Regions from separate parts of the Priestia sp. P1_B12_1 genome, predicted to be linked through region 1. Evidence: riboswitches for the same ligand, from Rfam matches in the RefSeq annotation. Region 1 holds a riboswitch; the other holds the start of a gene.
What was found. Region 1 has a riboswitch for ZMP and ZTP ahead of AC1D0Y_RS11415 (phosphoglycerate dehydrogenase). Riboswitches for the same ligand answer to the same signal wherever they lie in the genome.
Positions count from the first base shown of each region.

Region 2: another riboswitch for ZMP and ZTP. It lies ahead of AC1D0Y_RS06545 (APC family permease); the one in region 1 lies ahead of AC1D0Y_RS11415 (phosphoglycerate dehydrogenase).

Region 1 is NZ_JBFTZR010000003.1:72,319-83,805, reverse strand. It holds gene hpaB (4-hydroxyphenylacetate 3-monooxygenase, oxygenase component) at 1-941, shown strand, start outside; gene AC1D0Y_RS11430 (DUF817 domain-containing protein) at 1,090-1,896, shown strand; gene AC1D0Y_RS11425 (tubby C-terminal domain-like protein) at 1,952-2,512, shown strand; gene htpG (molecular chaperone HtpG) at 2,543-4,420, opposite strand; ZMP/ZTP riboswitch at 4,631-4,709, shown strand; gene AC1D0Y_RS11415 (phosphoglycerate dehydrogenase) at 4,878-6,077, shown strand; gene AC1D0Y_RS11410 (hypothetical protein) at 6,211-6,663, shown strand; gene AC1D0Y_RS11405 (hypothetical protein) at 7,510-7,659, shown strand; tRNA gene AC1D0Y_RS11400 (tRNA-Ala) at 7,777-7,848, opposite strand; gene AC1D0Y_RS11395 (HD domain-containing protein) at 7,955-8,503, opposite strand; gene AC1D0Y_RS11390 (GH25 family lysozyme) at 8,729-10,030, shown strand; gene AC1D0Y_RS11385 (hypothetical protein) at 10,212-10,442, shown strand; gene AC1D0Y_RS11380 (DMT family transporter) at 10,598-11,487, opposite strand, start outside.
Region 2 is NZ_JBFTZR010000002.1:182,261-193,747, reverse strand. It holds gene AC1D0Y_RS06570 (aromatic ring-hydroxylating dioxygenase subunit alpha) at 1-361, opposite strand, end outside; gene AC1D0Y_RS06565 (hypothetical protein) at 754-1,197, opposite strand; gene ppc (phosphoenolpyruvate carboxylase) at 1,415-4,183, opposite strand; gene AC1D0Y_RS06555 (acyl-CoA thioesterase) at 4,644-5,153, opposite strand; gene AC1D0Y_RS06550 (DUF5105 domain-containing protein) at 5,305-6,351, opposite strand; gene AC1D0Y_RS06545 (APC family permease) at 6,534-8,129, opposite strand; ZMP/ZTP riboswitch at 8,185-8,263, opposite strand; gene AC1D0Y_RS06540 (cupin domain-containing protein) at 8,649-9,248, shown strand; gene AC1D0Y_RS06535 (DUF3311 domain-containing protein) at 9,626-9,829, shown strand; gene AC1D0Y_RS06530 (sodium:solute symporter family protein) at 9,829-11,328, shown strand; gene AC1D0Y_RS06525 (alanine/glycine:cation symporter family protein) at 11,358-11,487, opposite strand, start outside.

The DNA of each region.
Region 1 (11,487 bases):
AAAACGACGAACCGATAGCAGCAAAAATAGTTGATAAAAACAATGAGGGAATCGTTATCCAAGGCGCGAAACTGCTTGCTACACAGGGCGGAATGACGGATGAGCTGCTCGTACTGTCTTCAGCGGGCATTCAAGGAAAAGAAAAAGGATTTGCTTTTTCGATTCCAAGTAATACAAAAGGAATTAAATTTATTTGTAGAGAATCATTTGCAGGAAAAGAATCGACGTTTGATTATCCATTAAGTTCTAGATTTGAAGAAATGGATACAGTTGTTGTTTTTGACCATGTATTAGTACCGTGGAACCGCGTTTTTTTCTATGAAAATGTAGACGTATCAAATACATTCCTTGCTTCTAGTTCCTTTTCAGCTTTTGCTCTGCATCAGGTAACTTCAAGGAGAATTGTCAAAACAGAGTTTGTATTAGGGATTGTACAATCTCTGATTGAAACCATTAACATTACGGATTATCCGCATGTGCGAGAAAAAGCAACGGAGCTTATTATTGCTTTAGAAACAATGAAAGCTCTCGTGATGAAAGCAGAAGAAGAAGCGGAAATTGATCCATGGGGATACATGCGTCCGAATGAAACTACACTTCGTATTGCCGCAAATATATTTTCAAAAACATATCCTACCTTTACAGAGATTATCCAGCTTTTAGGTGCAAGCGGACTAATGGCAATACCAACAGAAAATACGTGCCGCTCATTGGTTAAAGAAGATATTACGCGTTATTTACAAGCTAAATCGAGAGGGGCAGAAGATCGAATTAAGCTTTTTCGACTAGCGTGGGATTTAACTATGAGTCCGTTTGGCACAAGAGAAACACTGTATGAACGTTTTTTCTTTGGAGAGCCTGTACAGTTAACCAGTTATCTGTACTTATCTTATGATAAAGAGCGCTATGTACAGAGAGTAACCGATTTTTTAAAAAGTTAACGGAGAAAACGAATCTCCGCTGGGTATGATAGTTTAGTTACCAAAACAGCGGAGATGCTTATTGAATAAATTTTAAAAATCTGCAATAATTTTCAAGGAATCATTTCTGTGAAAATACTAAGGAATACTATAAAGGTAGGATGTGACAATGAAGCAATTAATCTATTTTGGTTTAGAACAAGCAAAATCTTGTGTTTTTCCTGTTATCATTTTTCTTACGTTGGCTATGACAAAAATAATTGAAGTACCGTTTATTTCTAGATATGACCTTATTCTATTAGTCTGTCTAGGAACTCAAGTTTTAATGGTAATGTTTAAACGAGAAACGCTTGATGAAGTAAAAGTCATCGCAGTATTTCATTTAATTGGACTAGCGTTAGAACTCTACAAAGTTCATATGGGCTCATGGAGCTATCCGGAAAAAGCTTTCACTAAAGTCTGGGGAGTTCCGCTGTACAGCGGATTTATGTATGCTAGTGTAGCCAGCTACATGTGCCAAGTGTGGAGAAGGCTTGAATTAAAGCTTACGAACTGGCCTTCTACATGGGTTGTCAGTATACTAAGTGCGGCTATTTACCTTAACTTTTTCACGCATCATTTTATTTACGACTTCCGCTGGTTTTTAAAACTTTTTACTTTACTTATTTTCTATCGAACTTTTGTATATTTTACAGTTAACAAACGTACATATCGCATGCCTTTAGTATTGTCTTTTGTACTGATTGGCTTTTTCATTTGGATCGCTGAAAATATCGCAACATTTTTCGGAGCATGGCAGTATCCAGATCAACAGCAGCAGTGGACAATGGTTCATATAAGTAAAATTAGCTCTTGGCTTCTTCTTGTGATTGTTAGTTTCTTGATTGTTGCTTTACTAAAGCATTTAAAAGAAAATCAAAGCCAATTTAAACAAAGAAAGAAATCAAAAGAAACAAACGAAATATATGAAAGATAGAAACATAACTATGTACACGCTGTTAATATGAAGTGCAGAACCTTTGGAGGCTTATATGCAAGAATATATTTTTTATCTTCCCTATTTTAAATCAGCGGGGAAGACCATAGCAGTTACAAATGAAAATGGAGAAAACGTCGGACAGCTTAAGAGAATGCATAAAAATATGTGGACGAAAAGTATTGATTTTTTAACTCGTGATGGACTTCCAGTGTTAGATTCTATTTCTTGGTTTCCTATCTTTTCCTGCGGCTTAAAGGTACATTTACAAGTTCAATGGGAAGGAAGAACGGTGTTTATTGATCACGTAAAAAAACACCGGTGGGTGATAAAAGAAAATGGAAAAACAGTGGGAGATCTATTAGGTAAAGGAATAATTAACAACGAAGGAGCACAAGAAATTAGATGGGGAAATAACGTCTACATGTTAAGCAGTCATGAAGCTGTAGAGGAAGCGTTTATTTTTAATCAAAAAAGAGAAAAAGTCGCAGAGTTTAAATCAGACCTTTTTCATTTTAAAGAAGGCAAACACTCAATAAGAGTAACAGAAGAACTGCCCGTACCCATTTTTATCGCTTCTTACTATATAACTACTTTTATTATGCCATACATATAATCAGGCGCAGAATCATTCTGCGCCTGATTTTTATATCATGATTTTACAAATATCATTTGTGAATTCAACGGGATCACTAATATATAAACCTTCAATTAGAAGAGCTTGGTTATATAATAAATTTGTATAGAGGTCTAATTTCCCTTTATCATTTTCAAATGCATCTTTTAAAGAAGCAAATACATCATGATGTACGTTAATTTCTAACACTTTTTCTGCTTTTACATGCTGATTATCAGGCATAGCACTTAAAATTTTCTCCATTTCAATCGTTACTTCACCATCAGCTGATAAGCAAACGGGATGTGTTTTTAAACGTTTAGACGCGCGCACATCTCCTACTTTTCCCGCCAAAGCTTTTTTCATATAGTCAAATAGCTCTTTATTTTCTCTTTCCTCAGACTCATTGAGCTCTTCTTCTTCTGCTTCAATCCCTAAGTCACTGCTTGAAACAGATTTAAATTCTTTTTCTTCGTACGTCATTAACATTTTAATTGCAAATTCATCGATATCTTCTGTAAAATACAGAATTTCGTACCCTTTATCTGCAACCAATTCTGCTTGAGGAAGCTTTTCAATTCGGTCATACGATTCACCTGATGCATAATAGATATACTTTTGATCTTCAGGCATGCGCGATACATACTCATCTAGTGTTACGAGCTTTTTCTCTGTAGAAGAATAGAATAAAAGCAGGTCTTTTAATACGTCTTTGTTGCTGCCAAAGTCACTGTAAACGCCGTACTTCAACTGGCGGCCAAATGATTCATAAAACTTCTCGTACTTTTCACGTTCGTTTTTAAGCAAGCTTTTTAATTCATTTTTGATTTTCTTGCCGATGTTTTTGGCAATCAGCTGAAGCTGGCGGTCTTGCTGCAAAATTTCACGTGAAATATTAAGAGATAAATCTTCAGAATCTACCATACCTTTTACAAAGCTAAAGTAATCTGGAAGAAGATCTGCACATTTATTCATAATTAAGACGCCGTTTGAATACAGTTCAAGCCCTTTTTCAAATTCTTTTGAGTAGTAGTCAAACGGACTATTTTCTGGGATAAATAAAATGGCATTGTAGCAAATCGTTCCATCCACATTAATATGAAGGTGAGTGAGCGGTTTATCAAATCCGTAGCGCTTTTCTGAATAAAACTGCTCATAGTCTTCTGAAGTCAATTCATTTTTATTTTTCTTCCAGATAGGTACCATACTGTTGATAACTTGCTCTTCTGTATAATCTTCTAGCTCGTTATCAGAACCTTCTTTAGGACGTTTTTCCGTTATGTCCATTTTAATCGGGTAGCGGATAAAGTCTGAATACTTTTTAATGATCTCTTTTAAACGATACTCTTCTAGATACTCATCATATGTTTCATCTTCTGTATTTTCTTTAATTTTTAAAATAATTTGAGTCCCAACCGTTTCTTTTTTGCAAGGCTCGATTGTATAACCATCAGCACCAGTAGATTCCCATTTATGGGCTTCATCGCTGCCTAACGCTTTACTAATCACCGTCACGACATCTGCCACCATGAACGCTGCGTAAAACCCAACGCCGAATTGGCCGATAATCGTGTGCCCGTCCTTTATTTCATTTTCGTTTTTAAACGCAAGGGAACCGCTTCGCGCAATTGTGCCCAAGCTGCTTTCAAGCTCTTCTTGCGTCATGCCAATTCCAGTATCCGTAATGGTTAAGGTACGGTTAGTTTTATCTGGTTTTACTTTTATGTAATAGCTTTCTTTGTTAAAACGTAAGGAATCGTCTGTTAAGGCTTTGTAATAAATTTTATCGATTGCATCGCTTGAATTTGATAGAAGTTCTCTCAAAAATACTTCTTTTTGAGAATAGATAGAATTAATCATCATCTCTAATAATCGCTTTGATTCGGCTTTGAATTCTTTTTTTGACATAAGAAATTCTCCTTTCCAAATGGGGCTTATAAAATAATTAGCACTTGGGTGAATAGAGTGCTAATCACTCTTCTTATTTAACATGTATTAGGATATTTGTCAATATATTAGGAGATTCGCTAAAGAGAGTAAAAATTAGACTGAAAAAAGCAAACTTTTAAAAAAAGGTTGAACGTTCTGAAAGAGTTTGCTAGAATATACTTAATTTCAAAGACTATATGTGACTGGCGAAACGCGGATAACCGTGAGGAAGCATATAGTGACGTAGCCGTTCGCCTGGGCAGAGGTAAGGGATTAATACATATCTCTTACCTCTTTCTGTTTAGGGGGAGAGGATATAGAAGTTATCACACATGTAGGCTAAAAAACCAGACTTTTAAAAAAATTAAAAATGAAGTTCCTTTATCCAAAGGTAAAAACATGTAAAACTACGATGATAATCAGAGGAGAGTACAAAATGAGCACATTAACATTAGAAAAAGTACAAACAATCAAAACATTAAACAACATTGCACAAAAAGGTCTAAATGTTTTTAATCAAGAAGGTTATCAAATTGACAACGACAGCGAAAATCCAGATGCGATTGTCGTGCGTAGCTTTAACATGCACAGCATGGCATTTGACCAAAATTTAAAAGCTATTGCACGAGCTGGAGCAGGGGTTAATAATATACCGGTGGACGCTTGCACGGAGCAAGGTATCGTTGTATTTAATACGCCAGGAGCTAATGCAAACGCAGTAAAAGAAATGGTTTTAACTACAATTATGGCTTCTTCTCGTAACTTATTTGCTGGAGTTGAATGGACAAAAGGATTAGATGGCCAAGGTGATCAAATTCCTAAATTAGTTGAAGCAGGTAAAAAACAGTTTGTTGGAAAAGAAATCAAAGGTAAAACGTTAGGCGTTATTGGTTTAGGTGCAATTGGTGCTCTTGTAGCAAACGATGCGCTTGATTTAGATATGGACGTAATTGGTTTTGATCCATTCATTTCTGTTAATACAGCTTGGAATTTGTCTCGCAACGTACAGCGTGCAATGTCTCTAGAAGAACTATTTGCAGCATCTGACTATATTACGGTTCACGTTCCATTAACGGACGATACAAAAGGTGTTTTCAATAAAGAAACGTTCAGCATCATGAAACCGGATGTTCATATTTTGAACTTCTCACGCGGTGAGCTTGTAAACGAAGAAGATATGAAAGCTGCTCTTGAAAGTGGAAAAGTTGGACGATACATTACAGATTTCCCAAATCAAAATGTCTTGAACATGAAAAATGTTGTGCCAATTCCTCATCTAGGGGCATCAACTCAAGAATCAGAAGAAAACTGTGCGGTAATGGCAGCACGTCAAGTGAAAAATTTCTTAGAAACAGGAAACGTTAAAAACTCAGTAAACTTCCCGAATGCATCTCTTCCTTACACTGGGAAAAAACGCGTAGCTGCTTTCCATCACAATGTGCCGAATATGGTAGGACAACTTACGCAAGTTTTCTCAAACTACAATTTAAACATCGCAGATATGGTGAACAGAAGCCGCGGTGAATATGCGTATACAATGATTGATATTGACAATCAAGTAAGTGACGAGATTGTGCCTGAGCTAGAAGAAAAAATTGGTCAAATTGAAGGAATTATTACAAGTCGTATTATCTAATTTGGTTACTATCATATTCTAGTGTTGCAGCCCTAACTTAGAAAAGTTAGGGCTGTTTTTACATAGTGTTTATCTTCATATCATTTCCTTCATTCCCATAGCATATAGAAATACCTTTAAAGAGGTGAACGTTTTGTCAGGAGAACTGATCGGAATTTTGATAGGGTCGCTCATCGCGCTGGCAGGAACATTCATTACGTCTGTCGTAGCCATAGTGATGTCGAAAGAGCAATACAAGCAAGAGCTTCGCAAAGCATTTATCCAAAAGAAAGTTGATGCCTATACCCATGTGTGTCAAGTTATTCTAGCTATAAAAAACGATTTACTTACAAAAACTGTTTCTTCAGCCGGATTAAACTGGACGGCTCAATCTATTAACAAACTAGCAGATGTGTGTATTACGGAAGGGCTATGGATCGATGAAGAAGACAGCAAAAAGCTGGAGGTTCTGCAGAAGCAGCTTTCAAAATTTGTATTTGATGAAATAGAACTGTCTAGACATGATATTCTCACAGTCTGTTATGAAATTATTGAATATTGTGAAAAAAAGGTAAGGATTCTTCATTTTATGACTACAAAAGAATAGGTGATTACTACTTTAAGAAGTGATAGTAGAAGTATTAAAAAAGCATCGGTCTTAACGATTGTATAAGAAGTGTATGAGCTATTTCATATTTCATACAGTTCTTAACAAACAGTAAGTGTCTATGAAAAAAACTTTGCAGCAACATACAAAGTTTTTTTTATAGCTTGCGTTTTTTCGTTCAATTGTGGATATAACTAAAGAAAAACAAAGCAAGCAAAAGGATAATTCCAACTACACAAGCCATTTGAATGGTATTTAAGGATGTTGATAACCAAAGGATTAAAGCGATAATACATAAAACTAAGCTACCTAGTACAATGGCAAAACGAATAACAAAAACGACTGTTATAGAACGAAGGCCACATACAGCTGATATACTAATCACTTCTTTGTAGAATGAAATAACTTTTCTGTCCAGGGTATAAGCATGCTTAACATCTCACGTTAATGTCTACATTCACATTATCTTAAGTTTCAATTCATACTGGCTTCATATAAATTAATCATACTGAATGTATTAATAAAAGATATGAGGTGGAACAATGTTAAACAAGCTTTTTAAACTATTTACAATAGAAACCGAGATATCTAAAGATAAAGAAGTAGATCTCCACGAAGAGAACGATTTTAGCGAAGTTTGTGATGATCATTTCATTATAGATGAGTATTAGAAGCCCTATAAAACGCTGCAAAATTGAAAGAATTGATTGAGTATATCTGTATAACCAGTAATTGTACAAGGGTCGTAAAGGTATACTTTTACGGCGAATTAATATTGATGAATTGCTTTTTTCGTGAAACAATGTGAAAAAAATGGGTATCCTAGAAGCAAAAGGAGGGGATAGAATGGGCAAAGAACCAAATGATGAAACAAGTGAAGGGTTGAATCAGCTTTTTGAAATCATCAATGCAAAAGGCGACGAGGGCGAACTTAGAGAAATTGTAAGCAGAAGCAGTGAAAAAAATAATCATAAAAACCATGAGGATCAATCGTAAAAAGAAAATAAAAAACCTCTTCATGGAAATCATGAAGAGGTCAGATGAAATAGTATTGCAACCATTCCATTCTGCAGAGTTTTAAAGTGTTTTAAACTGTTGATGCGACTGGTTTTATGGAACTGATGGGATTCGAACCCACGACCCCTTGTCTGCCAGACAAGTATTCTCCCACTGAACTACAGTCCCGATTATGTAGAGTCTTTATTGCGTGTTGACTCTACTATATTTTAATACGTATGCCGCGCGTTCGCAATAGTTATTTTCAGTGTTTTCTAATTTCTTCATATGAATATTAACTTCTAAAAAAATCATTTACTTCTTGTTTGTACGTATAAAAAAAACTTGGAATTTGGCTTGGTTCCAATCCTTTTGCAGCGTATTTGCTGATGGATTCGTAGTACCATTTCTGCTTTTCGAATCCTCTTTTAAAGCTATTCCAAATCGTATCTCCTTGCTGATCGTAGCTTTCTTTTAAAGACCGTAAATTGTCTAATTTATCTGCTACAATTAAAGATTTCACTTCAAGAGAACCAGTTTTCACAATTTGAATTGTATGCTGTTTACGTTCTTCCCAGCTTTTTGATTTGTTTTCTGTATGAGCTTCAACAATCCCCGCTACCTCTAAACCAAATCTTTGTACAATTTCTTCGAGTGTTACACTTGTATCTTCTACAGCATCATGCAGATAAGCTGCTGCAATTACTTCTTCACTAAAACCCGCTTTTTCTAAAATATTACCTACATTAATAGGGTGAACAATATAAGGTTTATCGGACAGTTTGCGCATTTGGCCGCTATGAGCGTGTTCTGCATATCTACGTGCTTCTTTTATTAAAGACATCATATTCCTCCACTTTTTATTCAGTATATCTTCATATTAATAGTATAAACGAATATAGCTTTCTTCACTTTATAAAATTGCACAAATTCATTTCTTATAATAAGGGAAGGCTATTAAAATCCCTTCATATTGTAGTTTTTTTATAAGACCTAATATCTATTTAATAGGCCTGTATCAGTTGCCATTTCCTTTTTTATTCATAGTTTGTATGAAGGAGTGATAGCAATGCAAAACCGTAATAATCAAAATATTAAGGTCATTGATGTTTCTCATCACAACGGAACAATTGATTGGGCAAAAGTGGCGTCGGATGGTGTAAAAGGCGCGTATATTAAATTAACAGAAGGTACAACCTTCTTAGATAAAAAATCATATGATAATTATATAGGTGCAAAAAATGCAGGTCTACGTGTAGGCTTTTATCACTTTGCTCATGCTGATAATGATCCCATTGCAGAAGTTAATTTCTTTTTAAATAAATTAGGTAGCATGAAGGTTGATTTGCCTCATTGCTTAGATTTGGAAGAAAATAAAGGGAAAACAAAAGCGCAGGTCACAGCCTTTGCAGTTAGATGGATGGAGTATATTGAAAGGAAAACAAGCATTACGCCTATTCTTTACACAGGGTATAGTTTTATTAAATCCAATTTTACAAGCGCTGTGGCAAGATATCCGCTATGGATAGCTCGTTACAGTGGAAGTAACCGCTCTAAGGGATTTGCTAACCCAGGTGATACGGGGATTTGGGATAGATGGTCTATGTTTCAATATACAGATCAAGGAAAAGTAAATGGGATTAAAGGCAATGTTGATATCAATGAAATGGATCTGGATTTCTTTAATAGTATTAATACGGACGTGACGGTGGTGGAAAATAATAAGCCATCAGCACAATTACAGCAAGGTGATAGCGGACTAGCTGTAAAAGAACTGCAGCAAAAATTAATTAAATTAGGATTTGAAATTTCCCAGCAAGGGACCGATGGTCAATATGGCAGTGAAACTGTTGCGGCTGTTAAAGCTCTTCAAGAAAAGTATGGATTAACGTCAACTGGAAAAGCTGATGAGAAAACATTAGCTAAAATAATGGAATTGCTTAAGGGTGTAAGCAATCCTGTCGAAGAATCATTACCAAAGGTTACTTCACTCGGAGATAAATATTCTTTTCAAGTAAAAGCGAAGAAGGATATTGGAGTCTACAAATATGCGAATATAACAGAGAATTTTAGAACTATAAAAAAAGGCACGGTATTTAGTGTATATGGCTATACGAATGCAGCATGGGCTGTTCCAGGTGGATTTGTGCAAATGAAAGACGTAGAACCTATCCCAATTACAATTAAAACAGGCGGATTAAGTAAAGACATGGAAACAGAGTTTCGTGCTTTCTTAAAAAATGAAGGAATCGACAGTGAATTACACGTACATGCAATAGGTAATCCGTCCGCTGAACTTACCGCAGCTGGGCTGGATTTTGTAAAAGTTAAACAGTTTTTAGATAAAAAAGGTTGGTACTACAAGCAATAAACTCCCGCTCCGAAGAGCAGGGGTTTATTTTGGTATTTTGTAAAAAAAGAATAGCAGAGATAAATTAAGTAATTAAAATATGTTCTAAATAACAAAGTAGGTGATAACAAAAAAGTTTCTATGTATAGTTCACCTCTAACAGTCATATTTTTAGTCAACGGCTCATGGAGGGTGAATGAATATGAAAAATACGCAGATTCGAATTGAAACACTATCCTATCACTATGAAAGTATTATGGTGAATGATGAAGTAGAGCGTGCGATAAAAAGTATCGAAGTGACGTATCGAGCATATAAACATAACCACGTTTTAAACGGACATGTAGTACTTTCAGGAGAAGAGATTTACGATCTTCAGCAGCTGACTCACGCAGTGGCTGGGAAAATAAAAGCGGAATTAGAAACTACATAAAAAAGCGCCTTTCTTTAATCTTGGTTTAAGATTAAAGAAAGGCGCTTTTTTATTAATTGTTAATTAAACTGCGAAAAGAAGAAATTAAAGTATGTTCTAAATAAAATGTATAAATAAAAACATAGCCTCTAAGACAACTCCTTAAAGCATACACATTATCTTTGCATTGTGAACTTTGTCTCTTTTACCACTACTTTTCTTTTACTATGTGTAAGCAACACGCCGCATAACGTAATGATGCTTCCCACAATGGAAGCTGCACTCGGGATATCTTTTAAAAGCAGCCACGCTAAGAAAAAGGACAGCGCAGGAGTTAAGTAAAGAGAAATGGCAGCCTCAGCAGAACCTATACGCGATGTCAGATAAGCGAGTACCATGTAGGGAATAACGGTTGGAAATAATCCTAAATATGTCACGCTTATCGCTGATCTGACAGAGATATGTGCAAGTTCTGTTTCTAACCCAGGTAAAAAAACAAGCATAGAAATTGTAGCCCCCCAAATACTGTACGTCACAAAAGAAAGAAAACCATACTTTTTTAATAAATTTTTTTGACATACTATATAGATGCTTTCTGCAAGGGCAGCTAGCAGAATCAGTAAGATTCCATTAATTGAGTGTACAAAGTTCTCTTTGCTGAAGGTTAAAAGTGCAATACCTGCAAAGCTTACTGCAGATCCAATCCATTTTCTTTTTCCGAACTCCTCCTGAAAAAGAAAAATAGCTAAAAGGGAAGAAAAAATAGGAGTAGTCGAGACCAGTAAACTCGCAATACCCGCACTCACCGTTTTTTCTCCAATGTTTAATGCCGTGTGATATACGGTAAAACCTAAAAAACCGAGTGCTAAAAGAAGTGGAATATCTTTTATATCAGGCAAGCGCATGCGTGTAGCTATTGCAATAACTAACAGTACTAAAGAAGCAATACTTAACCGAACAAAAGCAAGGTGCTGAGGAGAAAACGATTCCAGTCCTATTTGAATAACTGGAAATGCTGAAGCCCATAAGCTAATCATCAGTATATGTAAGAACACCAGACTAAACG
Region 2 (11,487 bases), on a different contig from region 1:
CCGCGTCTCTATTCATCTTCACCCATATAATTCCGTACTTTTCAACGCAGTCATACACCTGTGCTTTTGCTTTTGAAGGAATAGCTCTTCCCGGCGGCTGTTGAGGAATTTTTACACAAGCCCCGGCATCATCGTATTTCCATCCGTGGTAAGGGCATACAATGCAATCATCTACCACCTTTCCAAGAGATAACGCTGCACCGCGATGGATGCACAAATCTTTAAATGCTTTAATGGCATTAGTTGTGCGAAAAAGCACAACTCGCTCTTCTAAAATCGTTACTTGCAAAGGCTGATCTGTTAAATCATGTGAATAAGCTGCAGGCAGCCATTCCTTAGCCAATACTAAATCTTTAATCATCTGCATCGCCTCCGTACAATAAGTAAATTTATTTCTTGTTTATAAAAAAAACCGCAGAAATAGAAGGAGTGCTTCTACTTCCGCAGCTTTTTCGTTCCGTAAAACAGACTATAAGCGCGCGAAGATTCTACATGATTGCAGATAGAGCGACCTTAGCACTTCATCTACAATGACAATACGTGTTCATCGCTATTTTTTAAACTTAATACTTAAACCCTTATATATTGAATAAAGAGCGGCCAGCCGCTAAAAGCTTTTCTGTCCACTGATTTCTCTTAGTTTTACTTTATCAATTTCCCACTGAAAAATCTCTTGATTTGTAAGCACCTCTAACATGATTTTTTCGGTTAAACGAATAAAAGCTGCGGTTTTTAAAACCGCAGCTTGCTTTATTATGAGCTCATATAACTGGCTGTATATTTTTTCGTCTGCTTTTGTATTTCTTGATTTAAATGTTTGAAAAATGAGAGGGTTTCTTCATAATCCGTCGCTTTTTCATGAAACTTCAATGTAAGACTTTCTTCAAACAACGTTTCTCCTTGATGACCAACCGCTTTCAGCTGAACATCTGTAACAATACCTTGCGAAATCGAACATAATAAATAATTAAAGCAATGAACCGGAACGATATGCATGAGATGAAAATCATCGATAGTTCTATCACTTTTTGTTTTCTTAAATTCCACGGTGAGTTCTTCCGGATGAATAAATACATTTATATGCTGTTTGGACAAACAAGTAGGATTCATTTTTTGTGTATACTCACAAAATTCCAGTCCAATAAATACAGAATTCTCGGAGTCAGCTTCAATGAAGATTTGCGAATTTTTTACCATTGTCCTCGTCCTCCATATTCAATCTAGTTCCCCCATCACTCGCATTCAGTTGTAGAATATTTCCATCTTTTTTCTATTCTATCATTGATTTTTCTCAGTGCCTATTTAATAGAAGGAAGTTCTCTTTAAAAGAGAGGGAACTGACAGGCAGTTCTTTATGTGAGAAGAATAGGCAAAAGACACCTCTTTTATTTTCTTGAGGTGTCTTTTGGTAGCGTCAGCCTGTATTACGCAACCCTGCTGCAATGCCGTTAATCGTTAATAACGCTTCTTTTAAAAGTGCTTCATTTAACGTTCCAGCCTCATCTTCACGCAGCTTGGAAATGACTTTAACTTGTAAGAATGTTAGAGGGTCCACATACGGATTTCGTAATTTAATAGATTCTTTAATCGTAGGAAGATGATCCATTAGTTCTTTTTGACCTGTGATTTGAAGAATCATTTCTTTTGTGAGATTATACTCTTTTTTAATGGCGGTAAAAATCCGCTCTGAAATAGCCGGGTCTTGTACCATTTCCGTGTATTCTTTTGCTGCCATTAAATCTGCTTTTGTTAAGGCCATTTGCAGATTATCGACGGTCGAGCGGAAAAATGGCCATTCTTTATACATTTGCTGAAGAAGCTGTATATCTCTCGACTTCTCTACTAAATGCTGTAAGCCCGTACCTGCAGCGTACCAGGCTGGAAGCAGCTGTCTGCTTTGCGTCCATGCAAATACCCACGGAATTGCTCGCAAGTCTTCAAAGCGATCACTTCCTTTTCGACTCATTGGACGTGACCCAATATTTAAAGCTCCCAGCTCAGGAAGAGGTGTAGCTTGTTTAAAATACGTTAAAAAGTCTGAATCTTTGAAAACAAGCTCTTGATACTTACGTAAAGAAGCAGTTGAAATCTCGTCCATTGTTTCTTCCCATTCATGTGTACGAATATCACATTGTTCAGCTTCTTGAGAAACATTTGCTGCCGCTGTAAGAAGAGCTGAGACCGCTTGTTCAAGGCTTCGGTAGGCAATGTCATATAAAGCGTATCTAGAAGAAAGAACTTCTCCTTGCTCTGTAATTTTCACACCGTCTCCTAGCGTCTCAACAGGCTGAGATAAAATGCTTCGGTTTAACGGTCCACCTCCTCGGCCTAGTGAGCCGCCTCGGCCATGGAAAAACTTCAGACGAACTTGATACTTCCTCGCCATATCGTGAATTTCCTGCTGCGCTTTATAGAGCTTCCAATTAGCAGTAAGCGTTCCTCCGTCTTTACTTCCATCTGAGTAGCCAAGCATAATTTCTTGCAAATCCTGCTGTTTCCTTAAGTGCTCACGATAAAAATCTAATTGAAATAGCTGTTCCATAATTTTAGGACCCGCTGTCAGATCATCAATCGTTTCAAGCAGCGGAGCTATATTTAACTTACTTTCAATGCGGCCATCTGCATGAAGGCGATAAATACCTGCTTCTTTGGCAAGTACCATGACTTCTAACAAATCACTTGCAGACTGCGTCATGCTGATTAAGTAGACTTCAATAGATCTTTCTCCAAATTCTTTATGTGCTCGATGTATCATATTAAATACTTCAATTACTTGCTGCGTTTCTTTAGAGTAATTCTCTACAAACGATAGCACAGGTCTTGGGTCTTGAAGAACTTTCCCTAACAGCTCAACTTTTTTCTCTTCTGTTAACGCTGAATAATCTTCAGCTAAAGAAACCGCATGGAAAATTTCTTTGATTGCCGCTTCATGTTCCCCGCTGTGATTACGGATATCAAGCGTTGCTAAATGAAAACCAAACAGCTCAACTTGGCGAATTAATTTACATAAGCTTTTTAACTGATAATCCTGAGGCTGGTGCTTTTGCAAACTGTCTTTGATTAGAAATAAATCATGTAGAAGTTCTTCCGACCTTTGATAACCCGCTTCCGACTCTCCAACTAAATTTAATTTATGAAGCATAATCGTAAGCTTGCAGCGATACACTTCGTGTTTGATTCTCCATCGCTTTTTCTCAGGCAGCAGCGATATTTCTTGATTAATAGAATCAAGCAGATTATCTGAAACTGCGACTCTTTTTGTAGACTGACTTAACCTTTGTCTCAATTGAGTAAGCGACTCTTTATATTTACGAATAGCTAACTTTCTTTGTTTGACAAGCGTTTGCCACGTTACTTTGGGAGTTACGTTTGGATTTCCATCCCGGTCTCCGCCAATCCATGAACCAAATCGAAGAATATTAGGCACCTTCCAATTTTCTTGGGGGTAATTCTCCTGCAATGAATTTTCCAACTCCTGATGAAGTTGAGGAAGCACTTCAAATAACGTTTCATCAAAATAATATAATCCATTCGATACTTCATCCATTACGGTTGGCTTGCGATCTCGCAGTTCATTTGTTTGCCATAAAATCAACACTTCGCTAAACAGTCTTTCTTCAATTTCCGTACGTTCGCGTTTTGTTAACGTTGGATTATCCAAGTTTTTGAGAAGCTCAGCCATTCGTTTATGAATATCAAGAACACTTCGTCTAGTGGCTTCTGTTGGATGAGCAGTGATGATGAGCTCTAGAGATAAAGTTTGAAGCAAGTTAGCAATTACGTCTGGCGCCACTCCATTATTTTTAAGCGAAACAACGGCACTTTCCAATGAGCCCGGCTGCATAATAGAATCTTCTTGCTGCTGATATTCCCGTCTGCGACGAATTCGATGATTTTGCTCTGCAATATTAACTAAATGAAAATAAACTGCAAACGCCCGAATAACCTGCTCGCGCATCGGCTGTTCAAGAGTAACGATTTCATTTTTTATTTCTTTATAGATAACTTCATCTTTGTTTTCTCTAAGTGATTTTGCTACTTCGCGTATTTTTTCTACTTTGTTGAGCAGTTCTTCTCCACCTTGGTGAACCAGAACTTTCCCTAACAATTGACCGAGAAACTTTACATCACGGCGCAGGGCAGTGCTGCTGTTTTGTCTTTCTGCTGCTTCTACTGTTACCATTAGACACGACACCTTTCTTTATAAATGTTGTACTTTTTAAACTTTTTAGAAAATTATATTAAATCCATATTACCATGAACGAAAATAAATTTCATATAATTTTATTTCCTCCTCTCGTTCAGGAGAGGAGATTCATCAAATATAGAAAGAGGTTAAGACATAACTAAATGAATCCAATCTAAAGACGAACAAATGGGATACATAAGCTGAACCGCTTGTGACACCGCAGTTGATTACTGTGCAAGACTTTGCTTTCTGCGGGCGGTCGATGAGCCTCCTCGTCTCTTTCGCTTTTCCCCCGTAGTCTTCGTCTTGCTTTCCAATCAACTGCTAGAAGGAACGAAACAGATGAAACCTACGTTCACCATAACAAAAAAAACGAACCACTAATCAAACACGTTGATCACTGGTTCGTTTTTCATTTGAGCTAAAACAATTTTGTCTCGGCCTCTCTTTTATGCTACCAAGGTTGTCCTAAATCCAATACCGATGCTAGTTCATTGCTTTTTTTACGCACTTGTTTACGCGTGGCAGCGCGATCTGCCCCCGTTTGAAACAGGTATTTTTCTTCTTCTGTTTCTGGAATAAGCTCCGGTACTGCACGGGGCTTTCCATCATCATCCATTGCCACAAAAGTTAAAAATGATGTGGCTGCAATTTGACGCTCCCCGGTTTTTAAATTTTCTTTAATCACTTTCACAAACACTTCCATGGATGAACGACCTGTCCATGATACGTATGACTCCAAACATACAGAATCCTGAGGCGTAATAGGGTGCAGAAAATGAATAGAGTCTGCTGAAGCTGTTACACACTCTGTACGACTGTGACGATAAGCTGAAATGGACGCAATCATATCAATATCACTCATTAACTTTCCGCCAAATAACGTATTGTGATTATTAATATCATTAGGAAAAATGCGGCTCGTTCGAACAGCCTTTGTATCTTTACAATAATTTGCTTTCATTAGTAAGAACCTCCATTGATGCCTATCATAATAAGAATAAAAGAATGAATGAACCTATACTAGCATATTTTGATAAATTTAGCTTTACAAAAAACTCGTTGATTTATTTACAGAAAACAAAAAAGAGAAGAAAAATTCTTCTCTTTTTTGTCTATCGAATATAGCTTGATCCAAACGTTTTACCTAAAGAATCACTGTATAGGTCACTTGGTTTCACAGTCCATTTCCCATCTTCTTTCACCATAAAAATTCGTAGGGGGCGACTTCCTTCTTTTGTTTCCAATTCATTTACAATATCTTTGAAGTGAGAAGCGGCAAACTCTTCAGAGTGTTCTGTATCATAATCCTTCGTTTCCTCTGTGTAGGCTCGTTTAAGCTGCGATACGTATGAATACAAGTCTGATAAATTAAGAGTCGTGTACTCCACCTCTACTACTGCTTTATTATTTGCATTCGCAATCACATTTGTTTTCACGCTTGCTTTTTCTTTTAAAACATCTTTATACATGTTAAAAAAGTCTTTTTTTGCTTTGTCGGTTAAACTATTAGAAAACGCACCTTTTAATTCCTCGTTAAACGCTTTTTTCTGTTCTTCTATAACAGCTGTTTTATCTGCTGTTACATATTTATCATAGTCTACGTTTTCTTTATTTAAGTAAAGGACTTCTGTATAAGCTTGCAGAGCTTTTTCTGGGTCTTGCAGCTTATTATAGCTTTTCGCGTATTTCTTTGTATCCAGTGTTAATGTCACTTCGTCAATTTCTTCATCATAATCAGATGATTTTGGCTGAAGCCCAATTTTATACTTTTTATCTTTTTTGACTTCAAAGACAAACGTTAAATTTTTTTGCTTTCCAGCACCAATTTTGTCAGATGCACTGCTTTCTAGTCCGAGCTCACGACTGTTCACTCCCGTTTTTGGAGACAGCTGTTCATCTCCTTCGTATAAATAAACACCGTCATAATCCGATAAAGATATACTGTTTTTGGAGACATTTTTCACTTTTAAATCAACTTTCAACAGCCCTTTTTCTTCACTTGTAGCTCCTTCATCACTATCTACTAAAATGTAAGAAGCGCTGTCAATAGATGCTTCAATCGCCTTATTTTTAGCCGAAGTAGACCCTCCCGTTTCCTTAGAACTGTTGCAAGCCGCTAATACTAGCATAAGTACAAAAGCTAAAGCCAAAACATTCATTTTTTTCACAGCTGCCTAATCCCCTTTATTTTGTTTTTTTACAACTTTATCCCAAATAAAGGTTCCCTCTGTATAAATACTTAAACCTTAAAATCTATATTTTTTACAATATTTTGATAAAAACTAAGTCTAAACTCTCCACTCACCTAAATAAAAAAACACGAGCACGGGCTCGTGTTTTTTTATTTAGATTTAAAATTTTCTTGATTGATTTGTTCAGCTTCTTTCATATATCGGTTAGATTTGCCACTCTTAATTCCCCAGTAATAAAAAGCTAATGATACGCAAGCAATCACTAGCATATCCCATCCGAAAGGCAAAATATTTTTGCCTCCGAATTTTTCGCTTCCTATGTAGGAAATAAAAATCATGCACGCTAAATAGATAAGCATCCAAGCCCCGGTTAAAAATTCTTTTTTAAAGCCCACCCATTTATTTTTCGCTTGGTAATAAAAATAAACAGGCAGGCCAATTGCCATAATAAAGATCACTTCACCTGTAAGTGGCCACCTTGCCCAGTAAAGCGTCAAGGAAGCAAAAACGAAGCCGCATGGCGCAATAACTGATGCCCCTTTTAAATAAAATGGACGGTAAAAGTGTGAAGCCGTTTTTCTTAATGTTATAAGCGCTACAGGACCCATAATATAAGAGATAAGCGTCGCTACTGAGATCACTTCTGCTAAGACACCCCATCCTCTAAATAAAAAGAGAAACAAAAAGCAAGCTGCTAAATTTAGCCACATAGCTGGGCGCGGGACATTGTAAAGTGGATGAAGCGTACCAAAGATCTTTGGCAAATATCCATTTTGCTGCATCCCGTATAACATTCTAGAAGTAGTTGCCGTATATGTAGCACCTGTGCCGGAAGGAGAAACAAATGCGTCTGCGTATAACACAATTGTTAGCCAGTTAATTCCAAGCGCAATCGCTAAATCAGCAAAAGGAGAATTAAAATTCAAATGATTCCATCCATCAGCAATTGATGACGGACTTACTGCTCCGATAAAAACAATTTGCAATATAATGTATACAATTCCTGCAATAAAAATTGAACCAATTACAGCTACCGGAATCGATTTATTAGGTGATTTTGCTTCTCCTGCCATATTTACAGGACTTTGAAACCCATTAAATGCAAACACAATACCTGATGTTGCCACTGCCGTTAAAACACTGGCCCATCCATAAGGGGCAACCCCATGCTCACTTGAAAAGTTTCCGCTATGAAAACCAGCAAAAAATAAAGCCCCTGCTGTTAAACCAGGAATAATTAATTTAACAATCGTAATAAATGAGTTTGCTTTAGCAAAGAGATTTACCGTCCAATAGTTCACAAAAAAGTAAACGAATAATAACAAAGACGCAACTGCCAACCCCTTGGACGTTAAAATTCCATTATCTACTAATTCGTGAGTCCAGCGAGCCCATTTCCACGGCCACGTACTCATATATTGCACAGATGCAATAGCCTCCACTGTTATCGTTGAAGCGATTGAAATCCAGTTAGCCCAAGCAGCCAAAAAACCAATAAATGATCCGTGTGAATACTGAGGATATTTAACCATCCCCCCTGCTTGTGGAAACATCGCGCCCAGTTCAGCATATGATAGAGCAATGGTCAAAATAACCACCATTCCAATACCCCATGAAAAAATAGCCGCGGGTCCCGCAATTTGAGCTGCTTTCCATGCTCCAAACAGCCACCCTGAACCGATAATCGAACCTATGCCTGTCATGGTTAAAGCAAATGTTCCCATCTTCCTTTGCATATTGCTCATCCAAATCTACTCCTCTTCCCTAGGAAAATAAAAAAACACTTGCGAAAATTTCTCAAGTGTTTGCCCAGGCGCGCGGCTTATACGCTATATGCTCCCCCATGGTCATCCATGTTGCGCCAGTCACATATAGGAATATATTTTTTATCAGTATATAACATTCATTTCTATTACTCAATACACAAAAATGTTTACATTACTTTTATAAAAATAATAAATTATTCGTAAAATTTCGAATAAAACTTCTATAAACCTCTTTTTAATTACAAAAATAACTAAAACCCTAACTTTTCTTGTTGTTTGATTCTTTTACTCCACGAGTAGATTACCTTCTAAAGATTATACTAATATATAGTATTCATTTACATAATAAGAATTAACAGCTATATATCCATAGAATTCTTGCACTAGACCCTTTACTTATATACAATATGAAGAAAAGATACTAAAGTGAACTGTCCACCACTTAGCTACGCTTGAAGTGGGAGACTTCTTTTAGGAAAACGTTAAAACCTACATATCATGCACTTCGCAACAAATGAAGTACTTCGAGCAAACTTCTCTGTTTACGCAAGCAAAAAACAGGGAAAATTACGAAAAAAGATTGTTAGAGGGATGCTTATGAATTATGCAAATGTAAAAGTTCTTTATTTTGATGACGACGGAACCATTCCAAATCACCCTCGTCTTCCAGTTTTATTGTATGAACACGTATTTATTAGTAAGAAAGAGAAAGTGGAGAGCATTTTTAATTCTCACAACTGGAAAAACAGCTGGGTAGGTGGCATACATGATTTTCACCATTACCACAGCAATTCCCATGAAGCACTAGGTGTAATTAGCGGATCTGCACGTTTAAAACTAGGTGGACATATGGGAGAAAATATCGTGGTGCATGCTGGCGATGTGCTCGTACTTCCTGCAGGAACAGGGCATATGCGTCTGCAGTCAACTGCTGATTTTAAAGTGGTTGGAGCTTATCCAGAGGGCATGGATTACAATTTACGAACAGGAAAACAAACTGACCGCCCTCACGTATTTGATGAAATTGCACAAGTACCTATTCCTACAACAGATCCTGTTTATGGCGACAAAGGACCATTGACAGAGTGGTGGAACTAGACAAGCACTTATTGTCTAGTTTTTTTATTTGCTCTGTTTTATTCTTTCCATGAATCTCTATTTGAACATACAAATTCTTTTCTTATGATGCAATAGCAATATACTTTATCTCAGCGAAATAACAAAAACTTCCCGGTCAAAACTAAATTTCTTCTTTTCCGTTCTCTTTTTGCTTCAAGAGCAACTTCGCTTAGATTATTCCCCTTTTTTTCTTTCATAATCATTTCAAATATACTCTCATCACAAGCTCTTTTTTGTTTTTCTAAAAAAATTTTCATAGATTATAACGAAATTTTCAAAAAACTTATTGCTTTACCATGTCAGACTTGCTATCATAGTGAACATTGTTAGATAAATTTTTAGTAGGAGGAGTAAAATTGAATAGAAAATTCATAATTTTTATTTTATTCATCATTCCATTTATTGCTCAATTCGCTGTTTTACCTTTTGTAAATAACATTCATCCAATTATTTTTGGATTACCTCTTTTGCATTTATGGTTATTTTTATGGGTCTTCTTAACGCCTGTATGTACATTTATTATTTATCGTTTACAAAAATCTTGGGGGGACATTGAATAATGCAAGGAAATTTAACAGCACTTTTAATCACATCAGCAATTGTTCTTGTTGTTATCGCAATTGGCTTTATAGCGGGACGTGACAAATCATCTAGAAGCTCAGTTGAAGAGTGGGCTGTAGGTGGAAGACGTTTTGGAAGCCTGCTCGTCTGGCTTTTAGTAGGAGCAGATTTATATACTGCTTATACATTCCTAGGACTTACAAGTACAGCTTATCAGGGAGGAAGCATCGCATTTTTTGCCATCCCTTACTCTGTTTTAGCCTTTTTAATTTCATACTTTTTTCTTCCAAAGCTTTGGACTGTTGCTAAAAAGCACAAACTTACTACGCTTGCTGATTATGCCAGAGAACGTTTTAGCAGTAAATTTCTCTCCTCTTTAATTGCTATAGTAGGTGTATTGATGCTCATTCCATATATTGATCTTCAGCTTAGCGGTATTCAAGATACTCTTCGCGTTGCAGGAACTGGCTACATTAACGTAAAAGCAGTCGTTATTCTTTCATTCTTTCTTGTGGCTCTTTATACCTTTTTCAGCGGAATTAAAGGTCCCACATATACGGCAATTATTAAAGATATTTTAGTATGGGCCATTATGTTATTTATGGTTGTTTCTCTGCCAATTATGCATTTTGGAAGCTGGGGCAACATGATCGACAATGTTGCAAAGGATGCACCTCAGCTATTAACGATCCCAACACAAGGACCTAAAGGCATTCCATGGTTTATTACAGCATCACTCGTATCTGCTTTAGCTTTATTCATGTGGGCCCACGCTGCTACAGGTGTTTTCACTGCTAAAAGTGCAGATTCGCTTCGTAAAAATGCTATTTTCTTACCGCTTTACAATATTGTTTTAATTCTAGTCATCTTCTTAGGATTTATTGCTTATCAAGTATTACCTCAAGATACAACGGATCCTAGATTAGCATTATTAACCTTAATTCAGTATTCATATGGCGGCATTGGCCAAGGGTTAGCTTATGCAACGATTGCTCTTGCTTCATTAATTCCATGTTCTATCATGGCTATCGGAGCGTCTAACTTATTTGCAAATAATATATTCAGAGATTTAATTAATCCAAATGTACAGGGTAAAACATTAACAATGGTTACTCGTTCTATGGTTTTCGTTGTTATTGGACTGGCACTTTTATTCGGTTTATTATTCCCTCAAGCACTTGTTTCCCTACAGTTACTAGGGGTATCTGGTATGGTACAAATTTTCCCGGCTATCGTTATCAGCCTGTTCTGGAGAAATCAATCGAAAGAAAGTACGATTGCTGGATTAGTAGTAGGGCTGGTTGTAACGTTTACCGTCCATGCCACAGGAAATTCATTTGGTCTTTATGAAGGGTTCTGGGGATTATTATCTAACTTACTCGTAGTTGTTATTTTAAATCCAATCTTTTCGGCCAAAACAAAAGCAGCAACTAACGGTGTGAAAGAAACATTGTTTTCTAAAGGCACTCCGCAAACTGAATTAAAGAAAAACGCATAAAAAAGTTCAGCCAATTGGCTGAACTTTTTTTAGATAATATTCTCTTTTTCAGAAGGGGGTGGAGTAGATTCTCTTTCCCAGCATTCGATATTTTGATTGTTTTCTAACGCATCTCTATAAAAGACTGGATTTTTCCCTTCCTTTTTCTGCTGAGTATAG